3 regions of the Dickeya chrysanthemi NCPPB 402 genome follow, and region 1 is predicted to be linked to each of the others. Evidence: predicted binding sites of a transcription regulator. Region 1 holds the regulator's gene; each other region holds the start of a gene.
What was found. The regulator PhoB, encoded in region 1, activates phosphate uptake and scavenging genes when phosphate is short. The targets are predictions, from matches to a motif close to CTGTCATAAAACTGNCNNAT.
Positions count from the first base shown of each region.

Region 2: a site for PhoB is predicted at 5,513-5,532, ahead of DCH402_RS00775 (MIP/aquaporin family protein). Genes of this name have one in related genera too.
Region 3: a site for PhoB is predicted at 2,884-2,903, ahead of pitA (inorganic phosphate transporter PitA). Genes of this name have one in related genera too.

Region 1 covers NZ_CM001974.1:3,516,306-3,526,759, reverse strand. Annotated here, with positions in the region: partial or broken gene DCH402_RS23410 (AAA family ATPase) at 914-1,966, opposite strand; gene sbcD (exonuclease subunit SbcD) at 1,963-3,195, opposite strand; gene phoB (phosphate response regulator transcription factor PhoB) at 3,521-4,210, shown strand; gene phoR (phosphate regulon sensor histidine kinase PhoR) at 4,238-5,560, shown strand; gene DCH402_RS15425 (PstS family phosphate ABC transporter substrate-binding protein) at 5,641-6,615, shown strand; gene DCH402_RS15420 (cobalamin-independent methionine synthase II family protein) at 6,836-7,942, shown strand; gene brnQ (branched-chain amino acid transport system II carrier protein) at 8,354-9,673, shown strand; gene proY (proline-specific permease ProY) at 9,752-10,454, shown strand, end outside.
Region 2 covers NZ_CM001974.1:141,446-151,899, forward strand. Annotated here, with positions in the region: gene DCH402_RS00750 (DUF1454 family protein) at 1-323, opposite strand, end outside; gene DCH402_RS00755 (DUF805 domain-containing protein) at 470-895, shown strand; gene fpr (ferredoxin--NADP(+) reductase) at 909-1,655, opposite strand; gene glpX (class II fructose-bisphosphatase) at 1,765-2,775, opposite strand; gene glpK (glycerol kinase GlpK) at 2,907-4,418, opposite strand; gene DCH402_RS00775 (MIP/aquaporin family protein) at 4,446-5,297, opposite strand; gene zapB (cell division protein ZapB) at 5,959-6,201, shown strand; gene rraA (ribonuclease E activity regulator RraA) at 6,266-6,751, opposite strand; gene DCH402_RS00790 (1,4-dihydroxy-2-naphthoate polyprenyltransferase) at 6,901-7,818, opposite strand; gene hslU (HslU--HslV peptidase ATPase subunit) at 7,974-9,305, opposite strand; gene hslV (ATP-dependent protease subunit HslV) at 9,316-9,846, opposite strand; gene ftsN (cell division protein FtsN) at 9,932-10,454, opposite strand, start outside.
Region 3 covers NZ_CM001974.1:4,533,394-4,543,847, reverse strand. Annotated here, with positions in the region: gene DCH402_RS20155 (ABC transporter ATP-binding protein) at 1-7, shown strand, start outside; gene DCH402_RS20150 (endonuclease/exonuclease/phosphatase family protein) at 33-896, shown strand; gene DCH402_RS20145 (YdgH/BhsA/McbA family protein) at 1,098-1,364, shown strand; gene DCH402_RS20140 (BaiN/RdsA family NAD(P)/FAD-dependent oxidoreductase) at 1,486-2,670, opposite strand; gene pitA (inorganic phosphate transporter PitA) at 2,974-4,479, shown strand; gene uspB (universal stress protein UspB) at 4,637-4,972, opposite strand; gene uspA (universal stress protein UspA) at 5,613-6,047, shown strand; gene yidA (sugar-phosphatase) at 6,306-7,121, shown strand; gene uxuA (mannonate dehydratase) at 7,221-8,405, opposite strand; gene DCH402_RS20110 (M15 family metallopeptidase) at 8,706-9,383, shown strand; gene DCH402_RS21810 (ATP-grasp domain-containing protein) at 9,405-10,421, opposite strand.

The DNA of each region.
Region 1 (10,454 bases):
GCTGGCGGTGCTGTTTTTGCAACTGAAGCTGGGTTTCGGTCTGCACTACGCCGGCTTTCAGTGCGTCCACCTCCTGACGCAACGCCTGTAACCGAAGCTGGGTTTCGGACGGACGCAACGCCTGATAACGCTCCACCGCCGGGTGGTGCGTTGAACCGCACAGGGGACACTCTTTGCCCGGTTGGAGCTGCTGGCGTTCCCGCTCCAGGCTGACGATGTGCAGTTCCAGTTCGTGACGTTTGTCGAGATCGACCAGATGGCTGGCCTGATTCTGATAGTCGCGACGCTGCTGCACTTGCTGTTCTTCCAGCGCCTGAATTCGGCGTTGCGTTTCCAACTGTTGTATTTCCAGCAAGGTACGCTGGCTGATTAACTGTTGCAGTACGGCGGCGCTGGTCGCCAGTTGCTGGCGATCCGGCCGTTCCGCCGCACGCCGCGCTAACTGCTGGCGCAGGTTTGCCAGCGGGTACTCCGCTTCCAGTTGTTCATCCTGTTGCTGATGCTCGTTAAGCCGTTGCCGGGCGCGTTCACAGGCGAGCTGTTGCGCCTGCTGTTGTTCGACCAGCGACGTGCGCTGCTGGTCAAGGTATTCCGCCTGAATCTGTTGTTGTGCCGCTTTTTCCTGCACCACGTGCAGGTCCTGCTGCCATTTCAGTTGCTGGGGGAATTGTGCTTGCCACAAGGGAATATGGCTGCCCAGATGCTGGTGGCGACTATGCTGCCGACGATAGTTTTCTATCTCCTCCAACCGCAGCCGCGTTTGTTCTTGCTGGCGTTGTAGCCTGGCCAGGCCGGCTATCAGCGTTTTTTGTTGTTCAATCAGGCTATCCAGCGCTTGTTGCTGTTGGGCGCGCTGCGTCTGCAAGGTGGCGATATGGTGGTCAAGCGGCAGAATGCGCTCGTTGATCAATGTCTCTTGCTGTTGGCGGTGTTCGGCGTGTTGCTGGCGGGTAGACAGCGCTTTTTCCAGCTGTATTTTCAGCTGGTTCATGGCTTCCTGCTGGCGGCCGATTTGCTGGCGCACACTGGTCAATTGTTGACTCAGCCGCTGTTTTTCCCGTTGCGCTCGCCCGCGTTCATCATAAAGCGGGCGCAATTTTTCCGCCGGTTCGCTACGTTGCAGCTTATCTAATTGCGGTTGCGATTGTTGCTGTAATTGTTGATGTGCGGATTGCTGTTGCAGGGCCTGTTTTTGCGTCTGCTGGAGTTGCAGCAGCGAGTCGTACCAACGCTGGTGCGCCAGCACTTCTTCCCGGTGTATCGATAACGATTGTTCCTGCTGGCGGATGGCGTCCAGTTGCTGTTCCAGTTCCTGGCGTTGCTCATCGCTCAATAGCTCCAGCGTGGCGACTTTCGCCCGCAGAGTCTCCAGTTGGCTCTGTGCTTCTTTGTGCCTTTCGAATACCCGTTCTGAGATCTGGCCGTAGATATCGGTGCCGGTCAGTTCTTCCAGCAACTCCGCCCGCTGATTGGCATCGGCGTTGAGGAAGGCGGCGAACTGCCCCTGGGATAACATCATCGATTTGGTGAAGCGATCGAAATCCAGCCCGGTGATATCGGCTACCATCGCCAGCTTGTCGTTCACTTTATCGGTAAGGATTTTGCCGTCGGCGCACAGCGCCAGTTCCACTTTGGGGGGCTGCAAATTGCCTTCCGGGCTGTTGTGCGCGCGGCGCTGGCTCCAGAATGCGCGGTAAGCGACGTTTTTAACTTCGAACTCCACCTCCGCCAGACATTCAGCGGTGTGGCGCGTCATCAATTCGTTATGACCGGGACTGACCCTCAAACGCGGCGTCTGGTGGTACAGCGCGAGGCAGATGGCGTCCAGCAGGGTGGTTTTACCTGCACCGGTCGGGCCGGTGATGGCGAACAGGCTGTTGCTGGCGAAAGGCTCGCGCGTGAAGTCGATTTTCCACTCATCTTGCAGCGAGTTGAGGTTTTTCAGGCGCAGGCTAAGAATTTTCATGCGGACGTCTCCTGTCGCTGTGCGTCGATCTCCTGCATCACCCGGTTAAACAAGCCTTTCAGTCGTTGCCGGAGCGCCTCGTCCAGGTTTTCTTCCAGTGCCAATCGCCGTTCGAAAACCTCGACCGGCTGTAACTCTTCCAGTGTTTCTTTTTCCAGTTGCACCAGCATTTGCTGTTGCTGTTCCCGCGCCCGGCGCAACAGAATCACTTCCACGTTGAGCGGTTCGGTTAGCGCCTGAATATGTTGCTGGATATCGCTCAGATAATCCTGCGTGGCGATCTCGATATCCAGCCAGACGGGTTTATCGCCATGATAATCGCGGAATCCGGCCAGACGGCGTTCGATCTCCGCCAGATTGCCTTTTACCAGTTGCATCGGCTGTTCGGTCGGTATGCTCAGCGCGGTGACGTCCTGCAGTTTTCCCTGCTCAAAGTGCACCAGATAGACCGATTTCTCATGATTCAGCTCATCGAAGCTCAGCGGGATCGGCGAGCCGCTGTAACGGATGTGCTCACACTGCGCCACCCGTTGCGGGCGATGAATATGCCCGAGCGCGATGTAGTCCGCCGGGGGGAAGGCTTGTGCCGGGAACGCATCCAGCGTACCGATATAGATATCTCGTACCGAGTCGGAGGTCGCGACGCCCACCGTCGTGAGGTGCCCGGTTACTACGATCGGCAATTCCCGACCCAGTGCCGCGCGCTGTTCGCACGCCAACTGGTAACAACGACGATAGTGTTCGGCGATGGCATCCTGTAGCGCCTGCTGTTTCTGGGCACCGGATTGACCCGCCTGACTGGCAAGCACATCGCGTGGGCGTAGAAAAGGGACGGCACACAGCAAGGCGCCCGGCTCACCTGCGAGGTTATTCAGCACCAGTACCTGCTCGTTGATATCGCCCTCAAAACCGGCGACCACCCGGGTATTCAGGCAGGCCAGCAACGCACGGGATTCGTTCAGGGTGGCGACCGAGTCGTGGTTGCCGCCCATCACCACCAACTGGCAGCCGGTGCGTTGCAACGCCACCACAAATTGGTTATACATTTCACGGGCGTAACTGGGCGGTGCGCCGTTGTCAAACACATCACCTGCTACTATTACTGCATCGGCCTGATGCTGCTCAACCTGCTGCACCAGCCAGTGCAAAAACGCCTGATGCTCAGATGCACGGCTCCGTGTATAAAAGTACTGACCGAGATGCCAGTCAGACGTGTGAATAATTCGCATGAGACTCCCTGCAGGTGAGTGCAAACGATATGTTGTTTTGGCGGTGTTCATCGACAACGGCACAAAGGCGGGCACCGTAGGTTATGGCGAAACGCCGCGTCTTTATCATCGGCGATTATAGGCGTGCAGTTTAGGGCCTGTCCCATAATATCTGTATGAACGCGGCCGACCGACGTGGGATGGCGTAAAAAATAAGCGCTCCGGCTGTCTTCGCAAACGGTGATCGGGCGGCGGTTGTCGGGTGCGTTTTTCATAAATCTGTCATAAAACTGACGCATAATGCACACCGCACGCTAACCGTGACGATATTAACGGCAGGATAGATATGGCAAGACGTATTTTGGTGGTGGAAGATGAAGCGCCGATTCGCGAGATGGTGTGCTTCGTGCTGGAGCAGAACGGCTATCAGCCGGTTGAAGCGGAGGATTACGACAGCGCGGTGACCCGGCTGGCCGAGCCTTACCCTGAACTGGTGCTGCTGGACTGGATGCTGCCCGGCGGGTCCGGTTTGCAGTTTATCAAGCACATGAAACGCGAAGCGCTGACCCGTGATATTCCGGTCATGATGCTGACGGCCCGCGGCGAAGAAGAAGATCGCGTACGCGGTCTTGAAGTCGGTGCCGATGATTACATCACCAAACCGTTTTCACCTAAAGAGCTGGTGGCGCGCATCAAAGCGGTGATGCGCCGGATTTCGCCGATGGCGGTGGAAGAAGTGATCGAAATGCGTGGCTTAAGTCTGGATCCCTCTTCTCACCGGGTGACGACGGAAGAACATGCGCTCGATATGGGGCCGACGGAGTTCAAGCTGTTGCACTTCTTTATGACCCACCCGGAGCGGGTATATAGTCGTGAACAGTTGCTGAATCACGTATGGGGCACTAACGTGTATGTTGAGGATCGTACTGTGGATGTGCATATCCGCCGCCTGCGCAAGGCGCTGGAAACCAGTGGACACGACAAGATGGTTCAGACCGTTCGGGGAACTGGATACCGTTTTTCAACACGTTATTGATAGCGTGAGTCCCGGAGAAAATCTGACGTGCTAGAACGTTTGTCCTGGAAAAAGCTGGCGCTGGAGCTGGCTTTTTTTTGTTTGCCCGGTTTGTTGCTGGGGCTGATCATCGGCTATCTGCCCTGGTTTCTGCTAGCGTCGGTGCTGGCGGCACTGTGCTGGAACTTCTATAACCAACTGCGCCTGTCCTACTGGCTGTGGGTTGACCGCAGCATGACGCCGCCGCCCGGCCGCTGGAGTTGGGAGCCGCTGTTTTACGGCCTGTATCAGATGCAACTGCGCAACCGCCGCCGCCGCCGTGAGCTGGCGCTGCTGATCAAACGCTTTCGCAGCGGAGCGGAGTCGTTGCCGGATGCGGTGGTGATCACCACTGAAGAGGGCGGCATCATTTGGTGTAACCGGCTGGCTCAGCACTTGCTGAGTTTTCGCTGGCCGGAAGACAATGGTCAGAACATCCTCAACCTGCTGCGTTACCCGGAATTCACCCAGTATATGCAACAGCAGGATTTCAGCCGCCCGCTGACGTTGACGCTGAAAAACGCCCACCATGTGGAATTCCGGGTGATGCCCTATTCGGAAGGCCAATTGCTGATGGTGGCCCGCGATGTCACTCAGATGCACCAACTGGAAGGGGCACGGCGCAACTTTTTTGCCAACGTCAGCCACGAGTTGCGCACACCGTTGACGGTGTTGCAAGGTTATCTGGAAATGATGAGCGACGAATCACTGGATGGCGCGTTGCAGTCCAAGGCGTTGCACACCATGCAGGAGCAAACCCGCCGTATGGACGGGCTGGTGCGGCAATTGCTGACGCTGTCGCGCATTGAGGCCGCCACCGCTATCGATCTCAACGAGAAGGTGGATATCCCGCTGATGCTACGGGGGCTCAAACGTGAAGCCGACACTCTCAGCCAGGGGCGTCACGAGATTGTGTTTCGCGTCAACGAGCAACTGCAGGTGTTCGGCAACGAGGAGCAACTGTGCAGCGCGGTGTCGAATCTGGTGTATAACGCCATTAATCATACGCCGTCGGGTACCCGCATTGAGGTGTGCTGGCAGCAGACGCCGCAGGGCGCGCAGTTCCAGGTCAGCGATAACGGTCCGGGTATTGCCGCCGAACATCTCCCTCGCTTAACCGAGCGTTTTTATCGTGTCGATAAGGCCCGCTCACGCCAGACCGGCGGCAGCGGTCTGGGGCTGGCTATCGTCAAGCATGCGCTCAGCCACCACGACACCCGGCTGGAGATCCTCAGCGAGGAAGGCGCAGGTTCCCGCTTTATGTTCACCTTGCCAAACCGGCTGATTGTTCGCTCGGTGCTGGGGCAGAATGCCGCGAATCCACAGTTGTGATGACCGGCGGGGGCTTGATTGTCCCCGCCGCTGTGCCGAAAATAGCCGACTCTTGTCTTTCACCCCGATGGAAACCACACATGATAGCCACCCGCCGCCTGCTTGCTTTGCTGTTGTGCCTGTCTGGTCAGGTTGCGGCTACGCCGCAGGCGATGCTGGCGGGGAATCTTTCCAGCGCCGGTTCCGATACGCTGGCGAACCTGATGACTTTCTGGGCGGCGGATTTCAGCCAGCATTACCCCGGCGTTAACCTGCAGATTCAGGCCGCGGGCTCCTCGTCGGCGCCGACGGCGCTGGCCGCCGGTGCGGCGCAACTGGGGCCGATGAGCCGGTCGATGAAAAGCAGCGAAATCGAAGCGTTCGAGCAGCATTATGGCTACGCGCCGACGGCGGTGCCCGTCGCGCTGGATGCGCTGGTGGTGCTGGTCAATCAGGATAATCCGATTACCGGGCTGACGGTGCGCCAACTGGATGCCATCTTCTCGGTGACGCGCCGTTGCGGTGCCGGCAAAGCGGTACAACGCTGGCAGGAATTGGGGCTAAACGGCATCTGGCAACAGCGAGCACTGCTGCGCTACGGGCGCAATTCAGCGTCGGGCACCTACGGTTTCTTCAAACAACAGGCGCTGTGCGGCGGCGATTTTCTGTCGCAGGTGAATGAATTGCCCGGTTCCGCATCGGTGGTGCAGGCGGTCGCGGCGTCGGTCAACGCCATTGGTTACGCCAGCATCGGCTTTCGCGCCAGCGGGGTGCGGGTGCTGCCGCTGGCGGCCAGCGACACAAACGATTACGTGCTGCCGACCGCCGACACTATCCGCAGCGGGCGTTACCCCTATACGCGTTATCTCTACATTTACGTCAATAAAGCCCCGGGTAAACCGCTGGAGCCGCTGACCGCCGCGTTTCTGGACCGGGTGTTGTCGGCACCGGGGCAGGCCCTGGTCAGTCAGGATGGTTACCTGCCGCTGCCGGAAGTGGCGCGTGAGCAGACCAGACAGTCGCTCGGGCTTGACGATATGGCGCCGGCATCGCATCGCGTTCCTGCAATAAACTGATGAATAACATGAATCTATTTCATGTGTCGTGAAAATTCTTCCCTTGTCGTTGAGAAAAACGCATGACAGGATAGCTTCACTTCTAGCCGTCTAGATGGCTATAAAGTTCAGCGGCGTAATTATTTCCCCTGAAAACCAATTCATCTAAAAATCAGTTCATCTGAAAACCAACCGCCTGAAATCAGGCTGTTTCGTGTCAGTTGAAGTGCAGGAGCAGAATATGACACAAGCCCTTCCTCCGTTTCGTGCCGATGTGGTCGGCAGTTTGTTGCGTCCGGCGGCCATCAAGCAGGCACGTTTGCAGTTTCAGGCCGGTGAGATTGACGCCGCTGCGTTGCGCCGTGTCGAAGATCAGGAAATTCAACGCGCGGTAGAGTTGCAGCGCGCGGCGGGTCTGCAACTGGTGACCGACGGCGAGTTTCGCCGCGCCTGGTGGCACTTTGACTTCTTCGATAGCCTGAACGGCGTGGAACGTTATGAAGCGGAGCAGGGGATTCAGTTTAACGGCGTGCAGACCAAAGCCCGCGGTGTGAAGGTTACCGGCAAAGTCAGTTTTAATTCCCAGCACCCGATGCTGGACGATTTCCGCTTCCTCAATAGCGTGGCCGGCGATGCGGTAGCCAAGATGACGATTCCCAGCCCGAGCGTGTTGCATTTCCGCGGCGGCCGTCAAGTCATCGACAGTACCGTTTACCCGGATCTGGCCGACTATTTCGACGATCTGGCGTTGACCTGGCGTGATGCCATCCACGCATTTTATGACGCCGGCTGCCGTTACCTGCAACTGGACGATACGGTGTGGGCTTATCTGTGTTCCGAAGACCAGAAACGCCAGATCCGCGAACGCGGCGATGATCCGGATTATCTGCGCCGTACCTATGCGCAAGTGCTGAACAAGGCGCTGGAAGGCAAACCGGCCGATCTGGTGGTGGGCCTGCATGTCTGCCGCGGTAACTTCCGCTCCACCTGGATTTCCGAAGGCGGCTATGAGCCGGTGGCGGAAACGCTGTTTGGTGAAGTGAATGTGGATGCCTTTTTCCTCGAATACGACACTGAACGGGCCGGTGGCTTTGAGCCGTTGCGTTTCATCAAACCGGGTCACCAGAAAGTGGTGCTGGGTTTGATCACCACCAAAAACGGCGAACTGGAAAACGCGGAAGAAGTACAAAAGCGTATTGCCGAGGCCACGCAATATATTGCGCTGGACCAGTTGTGCCTGAGCCCGCAATGCGGTTTTGCGTCTACCGAAGAGGGCAACACGCTGTCGGAAGAGCAGCAGTGGGCAAAACTCAAACTGGTGGTGGATATCGCTAACCGCGTCTGGTGACGGCGGACTCCGCAGGTCAGTACGCTTTTTTATAACGCCGGTGCCTATTACCGGCGTTTTTTATTTCTATAAGTTTTTAATATGACTACTTGTTGCTCTTTGATGGAAATTTTAGCTTATCTTTCGCGCTATAAACTGTTTCTATGCACAAATCATGTATAGTCTGTCCGTGAAAATATAAATTCTAATGCTGCCTTTATATTAAATATCAGATTAATGTTCTGGTTTACCGATCACGTATTGCCTTTTATTGCTATAAACGTTTTACTTAGCCCCCATTAACGCTGTGCAATAAAACCTCACATCCATAATCCTGCACATCGCACGGCCGTTTCGCTTTTCGCGTGCGCCGCTTTACGCGCCCGGTTTCTGCCGGCAACACCATTTTTACAGGCAACAACAACATACATGATGAGTCATCGTTTAACTTCCAAAGATATCATGGCATTGGGCTTCATGACCTTTGCCCTGTTCGTCGGTGCCGGGAATATTATTTTCCCGCCGATGGTCGGCCAGCAGGCCGGTGAACACGTGTGGGTAGCCGCACTGGGCTTCCTGATTACCGCGGTGGGCTTGCCGGTGCTGACGGTGATCGCGCTGGCCCGAGTGGGCGGCGGTATTGATACCCTGAGTAGCCCGATCGGCAAGAAAGCCGGCGTGCTGCTGGCGACGGTCTGCTATCTGGCGGTGGGGCCGTTATTCGCGACTCCGCGTACCGCGACGGTATCGTTTGAAGTCGGTATCGCGCCGCTGGTGGGCCAGGGCGCCATGCCGTTGCTGATTTATAGCCTGATCTACTTTGCCATCGTCATCGCGATTTCGCTCTATCCCGGGCGGCTGCTGGATACCGTCGGCCACATTCTGGCGCCGGTAAAAATTATCGCGTTGACCGTACTGGGAATTGCGGCGCTGTTATGGCCGGCCGGTACGCCGATGCCGACGGCCGAGGCCTACCAGCAGGTGCCGTTCTCCAGTGGTTTTGTCAACGGCTATCTGACTATGGATACGCTGGGTGCGCTGGTGTTCGGTATTGTTATCGTCAATGCTGCGCGTTCTCGCGGCGTCAGCGACGCTGCCTTGTTAACCCGTTACACCATTTGGGCCGGGCTGATCGCCGGGCTGGGATTAACGCTGGTTTACCTGAGTTTGTTCCACCTGGGTTCCTTCAGTGGTTCGCTGGTGCCGAATGCACAAAACGGTGCTGAAATCCTGCACGCCTATGTGCAATACACCTTCGGCAATATGGGCAGCAGCTTCCTGGCGTTGCTGATCTTCATCGCCTGTATGGTCACTGCCGTAGGGCTGACCTGCGCCTGTGCCGAATTTTTCGCGCAGTACCTGCCATGGTCTTATCGCACGTTGGTGTTTGTGCTGGGGCTGTTCTCGATGGTGGTCTCCAATCTGGGGTTGAGTCATCTGATTCAGCTGTCAGTGCCGGTGCTGACTGCTATCTACCCGCCGTGCATTGTGCTGGTGCTGCTGAGTTTCACCCACCGCTGGTGGAATAACAGTACCCATGTGATCGCACCGGTGATGCTGGTCAGTCTGGTGTTTGGCTTGCTGGACGGTATTAAATCCTCTGCTTTTCAGTCATTACTGCCGGGCTGGACGCAAAGCCTGCCGATGAGTGAGCAGGGGCTGGCCTGGCTGCCGCCGTCATTGCTTATTCTGCTGGTGGTGGGGATTTATGACCGCATCACCGGTCGTCAGGAAGTCACCGCACACTCCTGATTGACGGTTGGCCGAAGGTTTTTCACCACAGGCATTTGCCTGTGGTTTTTTCGTTTGTAAAGACAGGGTTGCTTATTTATGGAACAACAATCCAGACTCAAGCGCGGCTTAAGTACGCGGCATATTCGTTTCATCGCGCTGGGCTCGGCCATCGGCACCGGGCTGTTTTACGGTTCTGCCAGCGCCATTCAAATGGCCGGCCCCAGCGTGCTGCTGGCGTATCTAATCGGCGGCGTGTTCGCCTATATCATCATGCGTGCGCTGGGGGAGATGTCCGTCAACAACCCGCAGGCCAGCTCCTTTTCCCGCTACGCCCGCGATTACCTCGGCCCGCTGGCCGGCTATATCACCGGTTGGACCTATTGCTTTGAAATGCTGATCGTGGCGATTGCCGACGTTACCGCTTTCGGCATTTATATGGGCGTGTGGTTCCCGGCGGTGCCGCATTGGGTCTGGGTATTGAGCGTGGTGCTGATCATCGGCGCCATCAATCTGATGAATGTGAAGGTCTTCGGCGAGCTGGAGTTCTGGCTGTCGTTTTTCAAGGTTGCGACCATCGTGGTGATGATTGTGGCCGGGATTGGCATCATCGTCTGGGGGATCGGCAACGGCGGTGAGCCGACCGGTATCCATAATTTATGGAGCAACGGCGGTTTCTTCAGTAATGGTGTGATGGGGATGATCCTGTCGTTGCAGATGGTGATGTTCGCTTATGGCGGCGTGGAAATTATCGGCATCACCGCCGGCGAAGCCAAAGAACCGCACAAGTCCATTCCGCGCG
Region 2 (10,454 bases), 1.3 Mb from region 1:
ATCTGCATGGTTTTGATCTTGCCGGTACCTTTTTCCAGCGCGGTAGAGGAGTACAGATGGTCGTTGATGCGGCTGGCTGCTCGCGTCAGGTTAGGTGAGTCGTCGCCGGTATCGACGACTCGGTATTCACTAATCGGCAATGAGGGATTGCTCAGATTATAGTGAGTGCGAAACTGGACGATGTTCATGTCGAACGTGGGGGAGCCAGCCAACAGGTAAGGCGCAGCGGTCGGGTTTTTTGGCTGGAACAGGCTGTCACTCCTGGCGAGTGGGGGACAGAGTAGGCCAGACAGGCAACAAACAATCAACAGGGCATTTTTCATCATCAATTCATTAGTATCGTCACTTACCGTTGGCATGCTGTGTGATTAAAACGGGATTCGGGATCGATTGTCAAAACGTGCGGTAAAAAACACGGCCTGACTTAAGGTAAACTCGTGCCCGTAGAACCGTATTCGGGGATAAAGTGATGACGATACAACAATGGTGCTTTTCGTTTCGTGGCCGTGTTGGCCGCCGGGATTTCTGGTTAGGGATGGTGATCGTGCTGGCGCTGATAGTGGGATTGTTCGTGTTGGCCGGCACCGGCTGGCTGGAAACCCAGAAAGCGGCGTTCATGCTGGTAGTACTGTTATGGCCGCTGACGGCGATACTGGTTAAGCGATTGCATGATCGCAATAAAAGCGGCGGGTGGGCGTTGGCGCTAGTGTTGGCCTGGATGCTGGGTAACGGCAACTGGGCAATGCTGCCGCCGCTCGGCCAGTGGGGCGTGGGGCGTTTTCTGCCGACGCTGATTACCGTGATGATGTTGCTGGATTGCGGCGCGTTCGGCGGTACGACGGGCTCAAACCGTTTCGGACCAGCGGCGGAACCGTTGCGGCTCCGCGCTTCCTGAATCCAGCCGGTGGTTACCAGTAGTGCTCGCTGGTCATATGACCGGGGCGACGGCGCAGGTGTTTGCTCATCTGCCTTGTGTCTTTGAGCAATTGCTGGGTATCCCGCACCATCTGCGGGTTGCCGCACAGCATCACGTGGCTGGTCGCCGCGTCTAGCGGCAGGCCGACCGCCGCTTCCAGCGTGCCGTTTTCAATCAGCGCCGGCACGCGGCCGATGAGCGAACCAGGCGGTTCCTCGCGGCTGACCACCGTCTGGATGCGCAATTTGCCGTCATAGCGCTGTTCCAACTGTTGCATCAGCGGCAGATAACTCAGATCGCGGGCGAAGCGGGCGGCATGTACCAGCACAATATGTTTAAACCGCTCCAGGCCGCGCCCTTCCTGCAGAATCGACAGGTACGGGCCAATGGCGGTGCCGGTCGCCAGCATCCATAGGGTGTCGCAGTCCGGGAGCTCGTCGAGCACGAAGAAACCGGCGGCTTCCTGTGTCACCAGCACCTCATCGCCCGGCTGGCAGCGATGCAGATGCGGGCTGAGCTTGCCGTCCGGCACATTGACCAGATAGAACTCCAGCAGGTTATCGCTGGGGGCGTTGACGTAAGAATAAGCGCGCTGAACCCGATCGCCGTCCAGTTCCAGCGCCAGTTTGGCGAACTGCCCGGCGGTAAACGGTGCCACCGGCGCTTCCAGCCGCAGACTGAATAAGTTTTCCGTCCAGTGTTCAACCTGAATAACTTTGCCGGTCACCCACTCTGCCATGGTTCTCTGCTCCTGTTTTGATCTCTCGGGCATCACAAGGCTGCATGCAGCCAAACCTTACGATACGCGATCTGTTAACAACAGTGAAACAATTCGTGCCCTGCCGGGTCTACAGCAGAAAGTCGTGCAGCGCTTGATCCTTGCGGTCCAGATAGTGGGTGGAACTGATGCGGCGGATGGTACGCGACTTACCACGAATCAGCAGCGTTTCAGTGGTCGCGATATTACCGCGGCGTGAGATACCGTTGAGCAGGTCGCCCTTGGTGATGCCGGTGGCGGAAAATATCACGTTGTCGTTACGCGCCATATCGCCCAACGCCAGCACTTTACCCGCTTCGATACCCATCTCACGGCAGCGCGCCAGCTCCTGCTCGCCCAACCGGCGGTTCTCCGCATTGTCTTCCTTCACCTGATGACGCGCCAGCAGGCGTCCTTGCATATCGCCGTCCAGCGCGCGGATTACGGCGGCGGAGATAACGCCTTCCGGCGCGCCGCCGATGCCGTAGAGCACATCGACTTCGCTTTCCGGCATACAGGTCAGAATAGACGCCGCCACGTCGCCGTCAGGAATGGCGAAGACTTTTACCCCCCACTGCTGCATATCTGTGATGACCTGGTCGTGACGCGGTTTAGCCAGCGTGATGACGGTCAATTTACTCAGCGGCTTACCCAGCCGTTCTGCAATACGCTTCAGGTTATCTTCCAGCGGCTGATCGAGGTCGATGACCCCCTTGGCCTGTGGGCCGACAATCAGCTTTTCCATATACATGTCGGGGGCGTGCAGGAAGGCACCCTGTTCACCCACCGCCAGCACCGCCAGCGCGTTAGCCTGTCCCATGGCGGTCATGCGGGTGCCTTCAATCGGATCAACAGCGATGTCCACCGCGTCGCCGTGGCCGGTGCCCACTTGCTCGCCGATGTAGAGCATCGGGGCTTCGTCGATTTCACCTTCGCCGATGACAATCCGGCCGTTGATGTCGACCTGATTGAGCATGATGCGCATCGCCTGTACCGCGGCGTTGTCGGCGGCGTTCTTATCGCCGCGTCCCAGCCATTTGTAACCGGCCAGTGCAGCTGCTTCTGTCACGCGGGAGAATTCGATGGCTAATTCACGTTTCATGGATACCTGTCCTGAACGGGGAGTAAGGAATAGTCGGGGCATTATGGTAACACAGGCGTAATGGCGGACGGGGGAGCGAGGGGCGGGAAAAAGGGCGCGATAGCCGCGCCCGATCAAGGATAGCGATGATTTTATTCGTCGTGGTCTTCCCACGCCCGTGCGCGTTCTACCGCTTTCTGCCAGCCGCGATAGCGGAAGTTGCGTTCCACGGTTTCGATGCTGGGGCGGAATTCACGCTCAATGGTGGCTTTGCTCTTCACTTCGTCCAGATCATTCCAGAAACCGGTGGCCAGGCCGGCCAGGAACGCGGCGCCCAACGCGGTGGACTCGCGTACTTGCGGGCGCTCTACGCGCGTACCCAGAATGTCGGACTGGAACTGCATCAGGAAGTTGTTGGCGACGGCACCGCCGTCCACGCGCAGCGACTGCAGGCGGGTATCGGCGTCGGCCTGCATCGCCTCCAGCACGTCGCGGGTCTGGTAGGCGATGGATTCCAGCGTGGCGCGGATGATGTGATTGGCGTTAGCGCCGCGGGTCAGGCCGAAAATCGCACCGCGGGCGTACGGGTCCCAGTAAGGCGCGCCCAAACCGGTAAACGCCGGCACCACGTAGACGCCATTGGTGTCTTTCACTTTGGTGGCGAAGTATTCGGAGTCCATCGCATCGCCAATCAGTTTCAGTTCGTCGCGCAGCCATTGGATCGACGCGCCGCCGATGAATACCGCGCCTTCCAGTGCGTAGTTCACTTCGCCGCGCGGGCCGCAGGCGATGGTCGTCAACAGGCCGTGTTTAGAACGTACCGCTTCGGTGCCGGTGTTCATCAGCAGGAAGCAGCCGGTGCCGTAGGTGTTTTTCGCCATGCCGGGCTGTACGCACAGTTGGCCGTACAAGGCGGCTTGCTGGTCGCCGGCGATACCGGCGATAGGAATGCGGGTACCGCCTTTACCGCCAATGTTGGTCTGGCCGTAAACCTCGGAAGACGGGCGTACCTGCGGCAGCATAGCGCGCGGGATGTCCAGCACGTCCAGCATACGTTCGTCCCAGTCCAGCTTATGGATGTTGAACAGCATGGTGCGCGAAGCGTTGGTGTAATCGGTGACGTGGACGCGCCCTTGCGTCATCTTCCAGATAAGCCAGGTATCGATGGTGCCGAACAGCAGCTCGCCGCGGCGAGCGCGTTCACGCGATCCTTCTACGTGGTCGAGGATCCATTTCACTTTGGTGCCGGAAAAATACGGGTCGACCACCAGGCCGGTATTCGCGCGGATGTACTCTTCCAGCCCGTCTTTTTTCAGTTTTTCGCAGATATCGGCGGAACGGCGGCATTGCCACACAATGGCGTTATAAATCGGTTTGCCGGTCTCTTTTTCCCATACCACGGCGGTTTCACGCTGGTTGGTAATACCGATGCCGGCGACTTCGTCGCTGCTGATGCCGGCTTTCGCCAGCACTTCCACCAACGTCGAGCTTTGCGATGCCCAGATTTCCATCGGGTCGTGTTCTACCCAACCCGCTTTGGGGTAAATCTGGGTGAATTCCCGCTGAGATACGCTGACGATGTTGGCGTCATGATCAAACACAACAGCCCGTGAACTGGTGGTGCCCTGGTCAAGCGCGACGATGTATTTTTTTTCCTGGTTCATAAACGTAATCCTGTTAGCGGAGTAGGGTCAGACCTTACGAGTTTGGGCAGAAGCCGCCGTGTCGGTGTCGTTATCAATGGCGCAGACATCGCAAGGCAAATTGCGGCCAATCAGGCTGCGATAGCCAAATGCGCCCAGACAGGCACCGACGATCGGGCCGAAAATCGGTATCAGTATATAAGGGATGTCACGCCCGCCGGTCAGTGCGATCTTGCCCCAGCCGGCGAAATAGGCAAACAGCTTCGGACCGGCATCACGCGCCGGATTCATGGCAAACCCGGTCAACGGCCCCATCGATGCGCCAATAACCGCGATCAGAATCCCTATCAACAGCGGCGCCAGCGGCCCGCGCGGAATGCCGTTGCCGTCGTCGGTCAGCGCCAGAATCAGACACATCAGGATAGCGGTGATAACGGTTTCCACCAGAAACGCCTGCATCACCGAAATGTGCGGGTTAGGATAAGTGGAGAAGACGCCGGCCAGATCGAGGCTTTCCACGCTGCCGCGCACCATATTGTGCGTCTGTTCGATATTGTCGAACAGGTTGTGGTAGAGGCCGTAAACCAGTGCCGCCGAGCAGAATGCGCCGGCGACCTGTGAAACGATATAAGGCAGCACTTTGCGGCCATCGAAACAGGCAAACAGCCACAGGGCAATGGTCACCGCCGGATTGAGATGGGCGCCGGAAATCGCGGCGGTCAGGTAGATCGCCATCGCGACGCCCAACCCCCAGATAATGCTTATTTCCCACAGCCCCAGACTGGCGCCAGCCAGTTTCAGAGCCGCGACACAGCCAACGCCAAAGAAAATCAACAGGCCGGTACCGAGAAACTCGGCGACGCACTGGCCTTTAAGGGTAGAAAGTTCATATTGACTCATAATGCTTGTTCCTGCTTGTAGGCTACAGCATGGTGGTTAACGCAGACTTGTCGAATGGTCTGCGCGTTTTCTGGTCTGTCTCGCGACTCTCAGCGGATTCACGGCCAGACTCTTTTTGTATTTCGGATGTGAATTTATCGTTAATGTTCGAAAACGAGAAATATCGAAATCAAAATGTGTGTGACGCGTCAAGAAAATGCGCGCATTCGCGTAATTAGACACAAAAGCGTCATATCGCCGCCGGTCAGGTGTTAATCAGGGTGTTAAATTTATTAACATTAGTATTGTTTAACAATAATTCGGGCGATTTTCAGTCTGTACTGATGGCGTATGGGTAAAAAAGCAGGCAGAGTCACTGTTTTAGCGGTAGTGCGCTGGACACGCCTGATCCGGCTACATACAATTTGGCTGGCGTTTGCGTCCGGCGTTGCCATCGCGGGACGCAAGCCGAGGGCGTGAAGCGCCACGAGAGATCTGTTTGTGAAACCGTGCTGGTGAAACATCTGTTCGCGAGATACCGTTGTTCGCGAGATACCGTTGTTCGCGAGATACCGTTGTTCGCGAGATACCGTTGTTCGCGAGATACCGGTCGTGACACACCTGTTCGTGATACATCTGCGTTAACCGGCTGAGGCCGTGCGATCAAAAGGGGTTAGAAGTTATGTCATTTGAAGTGTTTGAGAAGCTGGAAGCGAAAGTTCAGCAGGCGATTGACACGATCACGCTGTTGCAGATGGAAATCGAAGAACTGAAAGAGAAGAACAATTCGTTGTCGCAGGAAGTAGAGAGTATGGCGGGTAACCGTGATGCACTAATGAGCGAGAACGAACAACTCAAGCAGGAACAGCTGGTATGGCAGGAACGCCTGCGCGCACTGCTGGGTAAAATGGAAGACGTTCAGTAATCGCCGAAGTCAGACAGACGGATGCGCACAGGGCGTCAGTTGACGCCCTTAGGTATGCCGTTGGTTATTCCAGATCCAGCGGATCTTCGGACAGGATAATGCCGGTGTTGTCGGCATAGAGATGATCGCCGGAGAAGAAGGTCACGCCGCCGAAATTCACCCGAATATCGGTTTCGCCGATGCCTTCGCTGGCGGCGCCCGCCGGTGTCGCCGCCATCGCCTGAATGCCGATATCCAGCTCCGATAAATCGTCTACCTGACGTACCGCGCCATAGACCACGATACCTTCCCATTCGTTTTGCGTGGCTAGGCGGGCCAGTTCAGCGTCAACCAGCGCACGGCGTACAGAACCGCCGCCGTCGATCAGCAAGACGCGGCCACTGCCGTTTTCTTCCAGTACATCGAATAGCAGGCCGTTATCTTCAAAGCATTTTACCGTGATAATTTTGCCGCCGAATGAACTACGTCCACCAAAATTGGAGAAAAGAGGCTCAACCACATTGACCTCTTCATGATAGATATCACACAGTTCGGAAGTATCGTATTTCATAGGAGTCACGTTTGTTGCCGCTGGGGAGTGTGGGACTGAGTATATCCCTTTCTGTTTGTTGTTGGCAAAATCATCAACAGCGGCTTTGACCCGCATCAGTAATCGGTAGTGATTTTGCCAATCCATACAAACGCTTTGCCTGCCTAAGGCTAGCTTAGCAGCACACCCACGGCGAACAACAGGTTGGTCAGCAGCGCGCCTTTCACGGTTTTCTCCAGCATCGGACGCATGCTGAACGCGGTGGTTTCACGCATGACGTAGCGGCCTTGTTTCACCAGCAGCGGCAGCGCCAGAATAAACAGCCAGCCGGCCAGGGTATGCAGGTAGAGCATCGCGAAGAGCGCCAGGCACACCGGCGCCGTCATCAGTAGCACCATGTGGTAGCGGCGGGCCTTGTGCGCGCCGAGTCTCACCGCCAGCGTATTTTTGCCGTTTTCCCGATCGCTATCGATATCACGCAGGTTGTTGATATTCAGGACGGCGACGGCCAGCAGACCGCAAGCAGTCGCGGGCAGGATCACACTGCTGTCGAAGTAGCCGGTTTGCAGATAGTACGAGCCTGCCACGCTGAGCCAGCCGAAGAAGATCAGCACCGAGATATCGCCCAATCCGATATAACCGTACGGCCTGTTGCCGACGGTGTAGGTAATCGCCGCCAGAATTGCCAGCAGACCGAGCGCCAGAAACACCATGATATCCACCGGCTTTTCGCAGGCCAGCGCTACCAGCGCGCTACCGGAAACCGCAGTCAGCAGCACGGTGATCAACAGCGCCCTGCGCAGTTCCGATAGTGTGATGGCACCGGTCTGGATGCCGCGCAACGGGCCGATACGGTCTTCCTTGTCGCTGCCTTTCACGGCATCGCCATAGTCGTTGGCCAGATTAGAGAGAATTTGCAACAGGCCGGCGGTAATCAGCGTTAATAGCGCGACGCCCGGCTTAAAGTTGCTGTGCCAGCAAGCGATGACGGTGCCGGTAACGATGGAGGCAAAAGCCAGCGGCAGCGTTTTGGGACGCAGGCTGTCCAGCCAGGCTTGGGTTTTGCTGCTATGTGTCAATTGGGTCATGGTGTTAATAGAATCATGGTGTCTAATGGGCCATGGAATCAGCCAGGTTGTGACGCGTTCAGTTCAGGAATAATGCCTTGGTGACGGTAATAAAAACGCCAGTGGGAGGCGTTGGCCTCCCACTGGTTTAGTCATCAGTGCGATCCGTGAGCGGATTATAAGATAAATCGGCTCAGATCTTCATCTGCTACTAACTCATCAAGGTGACTGCGTACGTAATCTGCATCAATCGTCACGGTTTGGCCGCTCATTTCGCTGGCGCCATAGGACACCTCTTCGATCAACCGCTCCAGTACCGTATGCAGGCGACGGGCGCCGATATTCTCGGTACGCTCGTTGACCTGCCAGGCGGCTTCCGCAATACGGCGAATACCGTCGGGCTGGAAGGTGATGTTAACGCCTTCGGTTTCCATCAGCGCCTGATACTGACGGGTCAGCGAGGCGCTGGGTTCGGTCAGAATACGTTCGAAATCTTCAGTGGTCAGCGCTTGTAACTCGACACGAATCGGCAGACGGCCCTGCAATTCCGGGATCAGGTCCGACGGGCTGGCAATCTGGAACGCGCCGGAGGCGATAAACAGGATATGGTCGGTTTTCACCATGCCGTGTTTCGTGGATACCGTGCAGCCTTCCACCAGCGGCAGCAGGTCGCGCTGGACGCCTTCACGCGATACGTCCGGGCCGGACGTATCGCCTCGTTTGCAAATCTTGTCGATTTCATCGATGAACACGATGCCATGCTGTTCCACCGCTTCAATCGCTTGCTGCTTGAGCTCTTCCGGATTGACCAGCTTGGCGGCTTCTTCTTCCACCAGCAGCTTAAAGGCTTCGCGAATCTTGATTTTGCGGCTCTTTTGTTTCTGCCCCGCCAGATTCTGGAACATCGATTGCAACTGATTGGTCATCTCTTCCATGCCGGGCGGAGCCATGATTTCAACGCCGACCGGTGCGGCGGCCAGATCGATTTCGATTTCTTTGTCATCCAACTGACCTTCACGCAGTTTCTTGCGAAACGCCTGACGGGCGGCAGACGGTTCGTGACTCTCTTCCGGCTGGCCCCAGTTGTTTTTGGCCGGGGGAATCAGTACGTCCAGAATCCGCTCTTCAGCCAGCTCTTCGGCGCGATAACGGTTTTTCTCTATCGACTGCTGACGCACCATTTTAATAGCGACATCGGCCAGATCACGGATGATGGAATCCACCTCCTTGCCGACGTACCCCACTTCGGTAAATTTGGTCGCTTCCACCTTGATGAACGGGGCGTTGGCCAGCTTGGCAAGGCGACGGGCGATTTCGGTTTTCCCCACCCCGGTTGGGCCGATCATCAGGATGTTTTTCGGGGTGACTTCATGGCGCAGGTTCTCTTCTAACTGCATACGGCGCCAGCGGTTACGCAAGGCAATCGCCACGGCGCGTTTCGCTTTATGCTGTCCGATGATATAGCTATCAAGCTCGCTGACTATTTCGCGCGGGGTCATTTCAGACATAGTGGGATCCTTACGCCTTGGAGGCTAATTCTTCAATCGTGTGGAACTGGTTGGTGTAGATACAGATATCACCCGCGATGCCCAGTGATTTTTCGACAATTTCCCGGGCGCTTAATTCCGTGTTTTCCAGCAGGGCGCGTGCCGCTGCCTGTGCATAGGGGCCGCCGGAACCGATGGCGATCAGGTCGTTTTCCGGCTGAATCACATCGCCGTTGCCGGTAATGATAAGCGACGCATTTTCGTCGGCAACGGCCAGCAGCGCTTCCAGCCGGCGCAGCATACGGTCGGTACGCCAGTCTTTGGCAAGCTCCACCGCCGCTTTCACCAAATGACCCTGATGCAATTCCAGCTTGCGCTCAAACAGCTCGAACAGAGTAAAGGCATCGGCGGTGCCGCCGGCGAACCCGGCGATAACCCGGTCGTTGTACAAACGACGTACTTTGCGTACGTTGCCTTTCATTACCGTGTTGCCCAGAGTGGCCTGCCCGTCTCCGCCAATCACCACCTGACCATTACGGCGTACGCTTACAATTGTTGTCACGAGTTTATCCCCGTTACTGAGAAAAAGGCCCCCGCGCGGACGCGGGGCATATTGACGATGAAGATGGGGGAAGGGGGCGGGGTTTTCAACCCCCGCTGGCTAACGGGATGCAGTTGGATTGACCCATGCCTTTGAGTTTTTGTGCCATTTTGTCGGCCACAGCGCGGCTATTGTACGGGCCAAGCATGATCCGGTGCCAACCGCCGCCGCTGGCAATATGAGTTTCGACACCAGCGAATGCCAACTGGGCTCGGATAGATTCGGCAGGCTCCGCCGTTTTGAACGAGCCGCATTGCACCATCCAGCGCTGCTCCTTCTCCGGCTTGCTCTCTGGTTTGGTGTTATCCGTTTTGGCCGTTTCTTTGGCTACCGGCGCAGGCTCGGTTTTGGCAACCTCTTTGCGCGGTTCCGCCTGCGCCGGCTTCTGAGCCGTTTGCGTCGGCGTGTTGACGGCCGGCGCGGCATGGTGTTGATTCGCTGGCGGGGCCGCAGTGGTCGTGCGAGGCGTCGCGGGCAGCGTCATCGTATTGGTATTGGGGACGATCGGCACAACGGTTTGCTGTCTGGACGTATTCAGCGAGCGTGTTGGCATTTGGCTCTGATCGTTG
Region 3 (10,454 bases), 1.0 Mb from region 1:
AGGTTAACGTCCACTTACCAACAGGTTGCCTTATGCTCATTGTCAGCTACAACATTCAATACGGTCTTGGCCGCGACGGCCGCTACAATCTGGCTCGCATCGCCGATGAAGTGCGCGGCGCGGATATCATCTGTATGCAAGAGGTCGAACGCTTCTGGCAACGCTCCGGCATGACCGATCAACCGGCGGAACTGGCGGCGCTGCTGGGCGAGTATCACTGGGTGTACGGCGCCAATCTGGACATGGACGCCAGCACCGTGTCGGCGGATGGCCGGGTCGTCAACCGTCGTCGCCAGTTTGGTACTCTGACGTTGTCCCGTCGGCCGATTTTCTCCAGCCGTAACTTCCCGCTGCCGAAATTCGGCACCCTGACCCAGCACTCGATTCAACAAGGTGTGCTGGAAACGGTTGTCGACACTGATGGCGGGGCGATCCGCGTTTATAACACCCATCTCAGTCATCTGTGTGCTGGCACCCGGTTGCCGCAGGTGGACGCGATGCTGGGGATTTTTGCCCGCGCTCCGGATGAAGGCGGTGCCTGGTGCGGCGGCCATCCTGACCCGAACTCGGGCTGGACTGAAGGGCAGATGCCGCTAATGCCGCAGGAGATGATCCTGATGGGGGATTTGAACTGCCTGCCGGAGAGCGAAGAGTACAGCCGTCTGATTGGTCCGGTGTCGCCGCATCACGGCCGGCTGGTCCGTCACCGTGGGTTGATGGATGCCTGGGTCGCGGCAGGCCAGCCGGAGAGCAGCGGTTCTACCCATCCGGCGGTCGGCGGCCGGATCGATCACTGCCTGCTGACGCCCTCACTGGGGCTGACGGTGCGCCGTTGCTGGGCGGATACCGAGAATCAGGGCTCCGATCACCACCCGCTGTGGGTGGAATTGCAATAACTGGCCACTCTGCCATCTGCGCTAAAAACTGGCAGGTGGCAGACAGTACAAAAGGGTGTTTTTTAATTCATAAATTTTGAATGATATCTGCAAATAAACCCGGTTTTAACGTCGAGGCAACAGGTCTATTATCACTTCCATCGAAAGCAAAAAGGCTTTCAACAAGAAAATTAACCGAATTCAACGTGAAGGATATTGACCATGAACGCTATCAAAAATATTGTTGCAGTTATCGCCCTGGCTACCGTTTCTTTCGGCACCTTTGCTGCGACCACGTCCACTGCGATTGAAGTACAGCAATCCGCCAGCCTGTCCGTCGGCACCGTCAGCGCGACTGCCGCTACGCTGGATGGCCTGCAAGCCAGCCTGTCTGAAAAAGCGGGTGCCGTCGGCGCCAAATCGTTCCGCATCATTTCCGCCACTTCCGGCGACAACCAGATGCGCGGCGTAGCTGAGCTGTACAACTGATAAGACATTTATCACGCACCGCAATTACGATGTGAGCAATGGCCGCCTTCGGGCGGCTTTGTTGTTTGGGGGAGTTGTTGTGGTGATTTTAGTGGCGCTGATTTAATGCGCTGTCTGGTGTTTACTCCAGCGCCTGCGCGCAGGCCCAGGCGGAGCTCCACGCCCACTGGAAGTTGTAACCGCCGAGCCAGCCGGTGACGTCCACCACTTCGCCGATGAAATACAGGCCCGGTGTTTTGCCGGCTTCCATCGTTTTTGACGACAGTTCGCGGGTGTCGACGCCGCCGAGCGTCACTTCCGCCGTGCGATAGCCCTCGGTGCCGTTAGGCTGAACCCGCCATTGTTGCAGCGTGGCTGCTACCTCGGCCTGCTGCGGCTTGTTGAGCTGTTTCAGCGTGACGTCCGGCAATTGCCCCAATGTTTGCAGGCATTCCACCAGCCGTTTCGGCAACCATTGCGACAGGGTATTTTTCAGGCTCTGGTTCGGGTGCGCCTGACGCTCGGCATTGAGGTTTTCGGCCAGATCAAGCGTGGGTAACAGGTTGATGGTGACGAATTCCCCCGGCTGCCAGTAGCTGGACAGTTGCAGAATCGCCGGGCCGGACAGGCCGCGGTGAGTAAACAGAATATTTTCACGGAAGGTGGTGCCGTTTTCGGCCGTCGCCACCGCCGGCACCGACACGCCGGAGAGCGTCTGTAATTGCGCCAGCAGCGGCTTATGCAGGGTAAACGGCACCAGCGCGGCGCGGGTGGGCAACACGTTGAGGCCGAATTGCGCCGCCAGTTGATAGCCGAACGGCGTGGCGCCCAGCCCCGGCATCGATAGCCCGCCGGTGGCGACGACCAGCGCCTGCGCCTGTACCACGCCGTTGTTAAGCTTCACCTGAAACTGTGCGTTTTTTTCCACCGACAGCACCTCGCTGCGCAATCGCAACGTCACCTTACCGGCATCGCACTCTTTCATCAGCATATCGACAATCTGCTGCGCGGAATCGTCGCAGAACAACTGACCAAGGGTTTTTTCGTGATACGCGATGCCGTGGCGGTTAACCAGACTGATGAAATCCCACTGGGTGTAGCGGGCGAGGGCGGATTTGCAGAAGTGCGGGTTGTGCGACAGGTAAGCACCCGGCTCGGCGTACAGATTGGTAAAGTTGCAACGCCCGCCGCCGGACATCAAAATCTTGCGGCCCGGTTTTTTGCCGTTGTCCACCAGCAGCACCCGCAGCCCTTTCTGGCCTGCCTGTGCCGCGCAGAATAGACCGGCCGCCCCCGCGCCGATGATGATGACGTCAAACTGTTCCACATTACTCTCCCGCTGTTGCGCCGGTGATATCCGGGCGGCCGATTATAGGCGATGTCCCCACATCGGTCACTCGCCCAACAGCGCCTTGTTTCATGCCGTTCCGCCGCCGGATCTGGGCGATGTACCGGTAACAAAATGTGTGGATGGGTAAAAACAATAATGCATTGATTTTAATTAATTAAATCCTTTTCACCGGCAGAAGTGGCGTAAATTAAGTCAAAATAATGTCATATTTTGCTTTTCCCGTTTCAGCTTGTCACCGATAATGCGCCGCGTTCATGACCACTACATGGCCTAACACTTATGTTACATTTATTTGCCGGGCTTGATTTCCATACCGGTCTGATGCTGGTTCTCGCCCTGCTATTCGTTCTGTTCTATGAAGCTATCAACGGTTTTCACGATACCGCCAACGCGGTCGCTACGGTGATTTATACCCGGGCGATGCGTGCTCAACTGGCGGTTGTCATGGCCGGTGTTTTCAATTTCCTCGGGGTATTGCTGGGCGGGCTAAGCGTGGCGTATGCCATCGTCCATCTGCTGCCAACCGATTTGCTGCTGAATGTCAGTTCCACTCACGGGCTGGCGATGGTGTTTTCGATGCTGTTGGCGGCGATCATCTGGAACCTGGGGACCTGGTATTTCGGGTTGCCGGCCTCCAGTTCTCATACCTTGATCGGCTCCATCATCGGTATCGGTTTAACCAACGCGCTGGTGACCCATACCTCGGTGGTGGATGCGCTTAATATCCCTAAAATGGTCAGTATCTTCCTGTCGCTGCTGATGTCTCCGGTGGTCGGCATGATCGTCGCCGGGTTGATGGTGTATCTGCTGCGTCGTTATTGGCGCGGGAATAAGAAACGCCAGCGTATTCACCTGACGCCGGCGGAGCGCGAAAAGCAGGATGGTAAGCGTAAGCCGCCGTTCTGGACGCGTACCGCGCTGATCTTGTCTGCGGTAGGGGTGAGCTTCTCTCACGGCGCTAACGACGGGCAAAAAGGCATTGGCCTGATCATGCTGGTGCTGATTGGCGTGGCGCCGGCCGGGTTTATGCTGAACATGAATGCCTCAGGCTACGATATTAGCCGTACCCGCGATGCGGTGATGAATCTGCAGGGGTATTATCAGTCTCATAACGCGTCGCTGACGCATGTGATCGGCCTGTCGACGCCGATTCCGGCTCCGGAAAACGTGATTCCTGCTACCGGCAACAAACCGGATTTTCACTGTGATACGTCTCGCGCCATGATCGCCATTGACCGTGCGCTGACGTTGCTGAATAACGTGAAAAACTACAGCGAGCTGCCTGCGGATGATCGTGCCCGTGCCCGTCGTTTGTTGATGTGTATCTCCGATACGTTGGATCGCGTCGTTAAGCTGCCGGAAACCTCGGCCGATGACAAACGCCTGCTCAACAATCTGCGTAGCGACCTGCTGTACACGGTGGAATATGCTCCGCTGTGGATCATTGTGGCGGTGGCGCTGGCGTTGTCGCTCGGTACGATGGTGGGCTGGCAGCGTGTGGCGGTCACTATCGGCGAGAAAATCGGTAAAAAAGGCATGACCTACGCACAAGGCGTCTCCGCACAGTTGACGGCCGCCATGTCGATTGGCATTGCCAGCTATACCGGTATGCCGGTATCCACGACGCACGTGCTTTCCTCCGCGGTGGCCGGCACCATGATTGTGGACGGCGGCGGCGTGCAGGGCAAAACGGTGAAAAGCATTCTGTTGGCTTGGGTTTTCACCCTGCCGGTATCAATGCTGCTGTCCGGCGTGCTGTACTGGCTGGCGCTGAAACTGATCTGACGTGCGCTAATAGAGCGCAAACGTTGCATCCATCAGCGTGTAGACAAAGTAGACAAATAAGAAAGGCGGCCATCAGGTCGCCTTTCTGCTTTCAGCGTATCGTTAATGGGTTGATGGGACCACAACCTGCTTATGCCGTCACTGTTGCCGCCGCACTTCAATGCCAGATGATAAGGCCGATGAGGCTGACGACGACCAGCCCGCACAAGGCGGAAGTCAGCAAAAACTGACCGCGCACCCGCGCGCAACGACGGATAAATTCCGGGTCGTGATGGTCAAGATAACGTTGTGCATAGATGTAACGAACCAACCGTAACTGCTTGCTGGGTTGCCCGTGGGAGGTGAAAAATCCGCTTCCATCCACATACTGATACAGTAGCGGATCACAGTCTCTCAATATCAGCAGCAGCACTCGCAACGAAGAATAATATCGCGCCATATTGATGACACAGACGACACATAAAGCCCAGAAAAGCGCAAATGTACTAATCATCATGCTTCCCTCCCGGATTATGACCCTACAGATGCCGGTATGTGTCGTATCCTGCTGACATCACATCTGTGGGTATTTATGCCACACGTTTTTCACGCGATGTTATGGGGCTGCCCGACCATGGCGAGTTGCCCGGGTGTTCTTCTTCACCTTTGTATCCCTGCCTGGAGATGAACCCGTTGAGGTTCCCCCCCAATTTCATTGTAGAAGAGCCTTGCGATTTTTTTCCATACCCGGCGCAAGGTTCCTGACAGCCAAAAACATCATGATGACTTTTGATCCGGCACCGGCTTTCTTCGCCGTAGGCCCCGTCCTTTTCAACTACACTTTATGTACGGGATAGCGGTTTCACCGTTATTCAGGCTTTCCTCTGGTATCCCTAAACAATTGAGTTGCAGGAAAGCCAACAGCTCTGCAGCTTGATGTATGACGGATATAGAGAGTATCGGCGCAATGGGCGATCACTTCAGGGTAGGCGATCATCCGCATTCGCAGAACCGTTACAAAATGTGTGGCGTTGTGATCCGTTGAACATAACCCGCAATAAGCGGGGTGTTATGCTCATCACTGCCATAGGTTATCAGGCTGGCAGGAAATATCTGCTGACTCATCAGTTAGTCATTACGGAAGGAGCTTAATCATGGCTTACAAGCACATCCTTATTGCGGTTGACCTGTCACCGGAAAGTAAGGTGTTAGTGGAAAAAGCGGTCTCCATGGCGCGGCCGTACGATGCCAAAGTCTCTTTGATCCATGTTGACGTGAATTACTCTGATCTCTACACCGGGCTGATCGATGTCAATCTGGGTGACATGCAGCAACGCATTTCCGAAGAAACCCAGAATGCCCTGAAAGATCTGGCGGAAAACGCCGGTTATCCGATCTCGGAAACTCTGAGCGGCAGCGGCGATCTGGGCCAGGTGCTGGTTGACGCGATTCGCAAGTATGACGTTGATCTGGTGCTATGCGGCCACCATCAGGATTTCTGGAGTAAACTGATGTCGTCTGCGCGCCAGTTGATCAATACGGTGCACATCGACATGCTGATTGTGCCGTTGCGTGAGGAAGAGGAATAAGTCGCACCCGTGTTTTGATGCGCCTGAAATGATCCGACGAATATGAGGCATAGCCAATCGCGATTGGCTATGCCTCTTTGTCTGTCTGTCCTGATCAAAGCCTGTCTGTCCTGATCAAAACTCAATTACGCCTGGTGGGATAAGCTCTTCGTATGGGTTTCTTTAATCACCTAAGGATGATACGCCGGCGGATTTTCTGGTTTTACCCAACCTAATCACGCTAGGATACCGGCAGTGAGGTTACTTATTGGGGAAATCATGGCGATAAAACTGATTGCGATTGATATGGACGGCACGCTGCTAACGCCGGAAAACCAGATTTCGCCGGCGGTGAAACAGGCTATTGCCGCCGCCCGCGAAAAAGGCGTTTATGTGGCGCTGGCGACCGGGCGCCCGTTCATCGGCGTTGAGCGCTATCTGAAACAACTGGGGTTGCAGCAAGACGGGCACTACTGCATCACCAATAACGGCGCGCTGGTGCAGCGCACATTGACGGGGGAATGCGTGGCGCAAACCACGCTGAGCTTTGAGGACTATCTCCATTTCGAGGCGTTGTCGCGCGAGTTGGGCGTGCACTTCCATGCGCTTGATTTCAATTATGTGTATACCGCCAACAAAGATATCAGCGCCTACACGGTGCATGAGTCCCACCTGACCAGCATGCCGCTGAAATACCGGGCGGTAGAGGAAATGGACAGCAGCCTGCGTTTTCCAAAAGTGATGATGATCGATGAACCTGAGGTGCTGGATGCCGCTATCGCCCGCATGCCACCCGAAGATTTCGCCCGTTATACCATCATGAAAAGCGCCGCTTTCTATCTCGAGATTCTGGACAAGCGCGTCAATAAAGGCGAAGGGGTGAAAATGCTGGCGCAACACCTCGGTCTGGCCGCTGATGAAGTGATGGCGCTGGGCGATCAGGAAAACGATTTGGCGATGCTCGAATTTGCCGGGCTGGGTGTGGCGATGGGTAATGCGATTGAGAGCGTCAAGGCGGTGAGCCAATTCGTCACCCGGTCTAACAGTGAAGACGGCGTGGCGTACGCCATTGAGAAGTTTGTGTTGAACGTCTGACCCACGCCGGGCCAGACGTATAACCCGTCATACTTCAAGTTGCAGGTGCGTTGGCTTTCCTGCAACTCGAATTACTTAGGATATAAGACGAACCGCGGGTCAGTCGTTAAAGAACGTTTGTTTGATCGCCAGTTCGACGCCGCGCACTTCCGCCAGCCCTTTCAGCCGCCCGATGGCGGAATAGCCGGGGTTGGTTTTCTTCTTCAGGTCATCCAGCATCTGGTGGCCGTGGTCGGGGCGCATCGGAATGGCGCGGGTATTGCCCTGCTGACGGCGGCGGTGTTCTTCCGCCAGAATCGCTTTCACCACCTTCACCATGTCTACATCGCCATGCAGATGAGCCGCTTCGTGGAAGCTTTTCGGGTTGTCTTCGCGGCAGGTGGCGCGCAAATGAGTGAAGTGGATACGGTCGGCGAAGGTTTCGATCATTTTCACCAAATCGTTGTCTGCCCGTACGCCGTAAGACCCGGTGCACATGGTGAAGCCGTTATGGATGCTGTCGACAGTATTTTTTAGCCACTGCATATCCTCAATGGTCGAAACGATGCGCGGCAGGCCGAGGATTGGCCGCGGCGGATCGTCCGGGTGTACCGCCAGCACGATACCGGCTTCTTCCGCTACCGGCACGATCGCCCGCAGGAATTCCGCCATGTGCTCACGCAGCTTCGCTTTATCGATACCGTCGTACTGCGCCAGTTGGGCGCGGAACTGCTCCAGCGTATAGCCTTCTTCGGCACCCGGCAGACCGGCGATAATATTGCGGGTCAACTTGTCTTTGTCGGCATCGGTCATGGCGGCGAAATACGCAGCGGCCTGACGCTGTTCTTCATCGGTGTAGTCGGCGGCGGCGCCGTTACGCTTGAGCAGGTGCAGCTCAAACGCCGCGAAGGCGGTGTGATCAAAACGCAGCGCCCGGGAGCCGTCCGGCATTGGGTATTCCAGATCGGTACGGGTCCAGTCCAGCACCGGCATGAAGTTGTAGCACACGGTATCAATGCCGCAGGCGCCCAGATTACGCAGTGACTGCTGGTAATTGGCGATATAACGCCGGTAATCGCCGGTCTGGGTTTTGATGGCTTCGTGCACCGGCACGCTTTCCACCACTGACCAGGTCAGCCCTTTTTCCGCCAGTATCGCCTGACGTTGCTTAATCTCTTCGATGCTCCACACTTCACCATTCGGGATATGGTGCAGGGCGGTGACGATACCGGTCGCGCCCGCCTGACGGGCATCATCCAGCGACACCGGATCGTTGGGGCCATACCAGCGCCAGGTGTGTTCCATAATGCAGCTCCTTAAACTCTGTTGATGTCGATGGTCGGTCTGGTGGCCTGACCACCGGACCGGTTCACTATTCACCACCTGTGGCGATATTTCTGTGATGTATGTCACTAATTGGGATTGGTGAGATGATAAGACAACAAGTTATCAGTTTAATTATGCCCCAGTAGTTTGAGTGATTAGAAACATAGTCTGGTCTCAGTAGACATAATTGTTGGGAGTGGCCGTTAAGTCCTAAATGCTAAGTAATATAGCTATTGATGATTAGCTGGTCTCTAGAATGACTAAAGGGAGTAATGTGTTATGCAAGAGTCTGGCAATGTTAAAAAACCTGTGGCACTTTCTGATTTACGAGTGTCATCAATACCTGTAGCTGAGTGTCATGAAAAGCTGGTGGATATAGTTGGTATTCATAAGAATATATTTGTTGATGATTCATTAGACAACCATTCTCATCTGGAGTATACCCCCGTATTTAAAGTCAGGGAATCTGTTGCTGAACGTTTGACTCGTGCTGCAAACTTACTTCCTGATGATTATGGATTCATCATCAAGGAAAGTTTCAGACCTGTTTCGATGCAGAAGTTCTATTTTAATCGGCGATTAAAACGGCTTGCAGCAGAATACTTAACACTTTCACACGAAGAGCTGGTTAGGTTGACATCAGAATTTGTTGCGCCACCCAATGTAGCTGGGCACCCTACTGGAGGTGCTATCGATCTGCTGCTGTGTTTGTCCGGAAAAATATGTGATATGGGGTCAGAATATGATATGGATATCGCATCTTCCAATGGAAAGTGTATGAGTTTTTGTGAAAATATCTCCGAGAAAGCACAAAAAAATCGAAATATTATGTTTAGTGTGTTATCAGCTAATGGCTTTGTCAATTACCCATTTGAGTGGTGGCATTGGTCATATGGTGATAAATACTGGGCTGCTATGACCAATGCACAATTTGCATTGTATGATTATGTTAAATAATCACGGTGGTTATTTGCAGATTTAATGTAGTAACTCCACATTGCATTCTGATTCAATACTATTGATCAGTGATTTAGTCATGCTATCCCGCTGTTGAGCAGAGTTACATAAAAGTTGAATGCGTCCAAGTACATCTTGTGGTTTGATGCTTATTGATGATCCACTCGATTCTATAGTTTCTGAAAAGATAATGTTTTTAGAAAAATTGGATATGCATTTAAGCATTTTTTCATGATTGATGGTCGATTCGGAAAGTGCCTCTAATCTAATTGTTGTAGCATATTTTTCGGTCATTTTTTTTATGTCAATATCAGGTTTTCTCCCTAAATGAATATCAAACATGAGTTTGTAAATATCATGTTCTGTGAAATTCAGATATAAAAGTGGCATGAATCCTCCCATGATCCTTGCGTTAGCCTCAACAAGGATAGGGCCTCTTGATGTGATCATCATCTCGAGATGAAAAATACCATAATGAAGTTCTAGAGCTTGTATAACAGAAATAGCATACTCTTCACATCGCAGCCATTCTTCCTCACTGATATCGGCTGGCATATCAATACGATATTCAACCATCTCATTTTTTTCAGAACGACCACGAGATGAAACCATTAATATTTTTGTTTCTTTTCCATTGTGTGCTACTTCAACAGAGACCATTTCGCCAGAAAGGTACTCTTCTATAAGAAAACCTCTTTCATATTGAACACGGACAGATACCGGGAGTTCACAAATTTTTCTTTCAGCCTCATGCCAATATGATTCAAGCTCAGTTTGATTTTTAACTTTATAGCTAAAAAAGCTATCTCTACCTGATATTGGTTTTAATATTACTGGATAACCGATTTTATTTGCGCTATCAATTGCCTCTTTTTTGTTTTTTGCCGTATAATATTTTGCGTTTTTGATTTTTTTTTCATTTAAAGTATTTCGGGTATAAAGTTTATTCCTGCATCTATTAACTGACTCTACTGTAGGAAATGGTAAACTAAGGTCTTGAGCTGCCTTTGCTGCAAACTCAATTGCTGTTTCTGGCAAGCATATAATGGCATCTATTTTTTTATTTTTTCA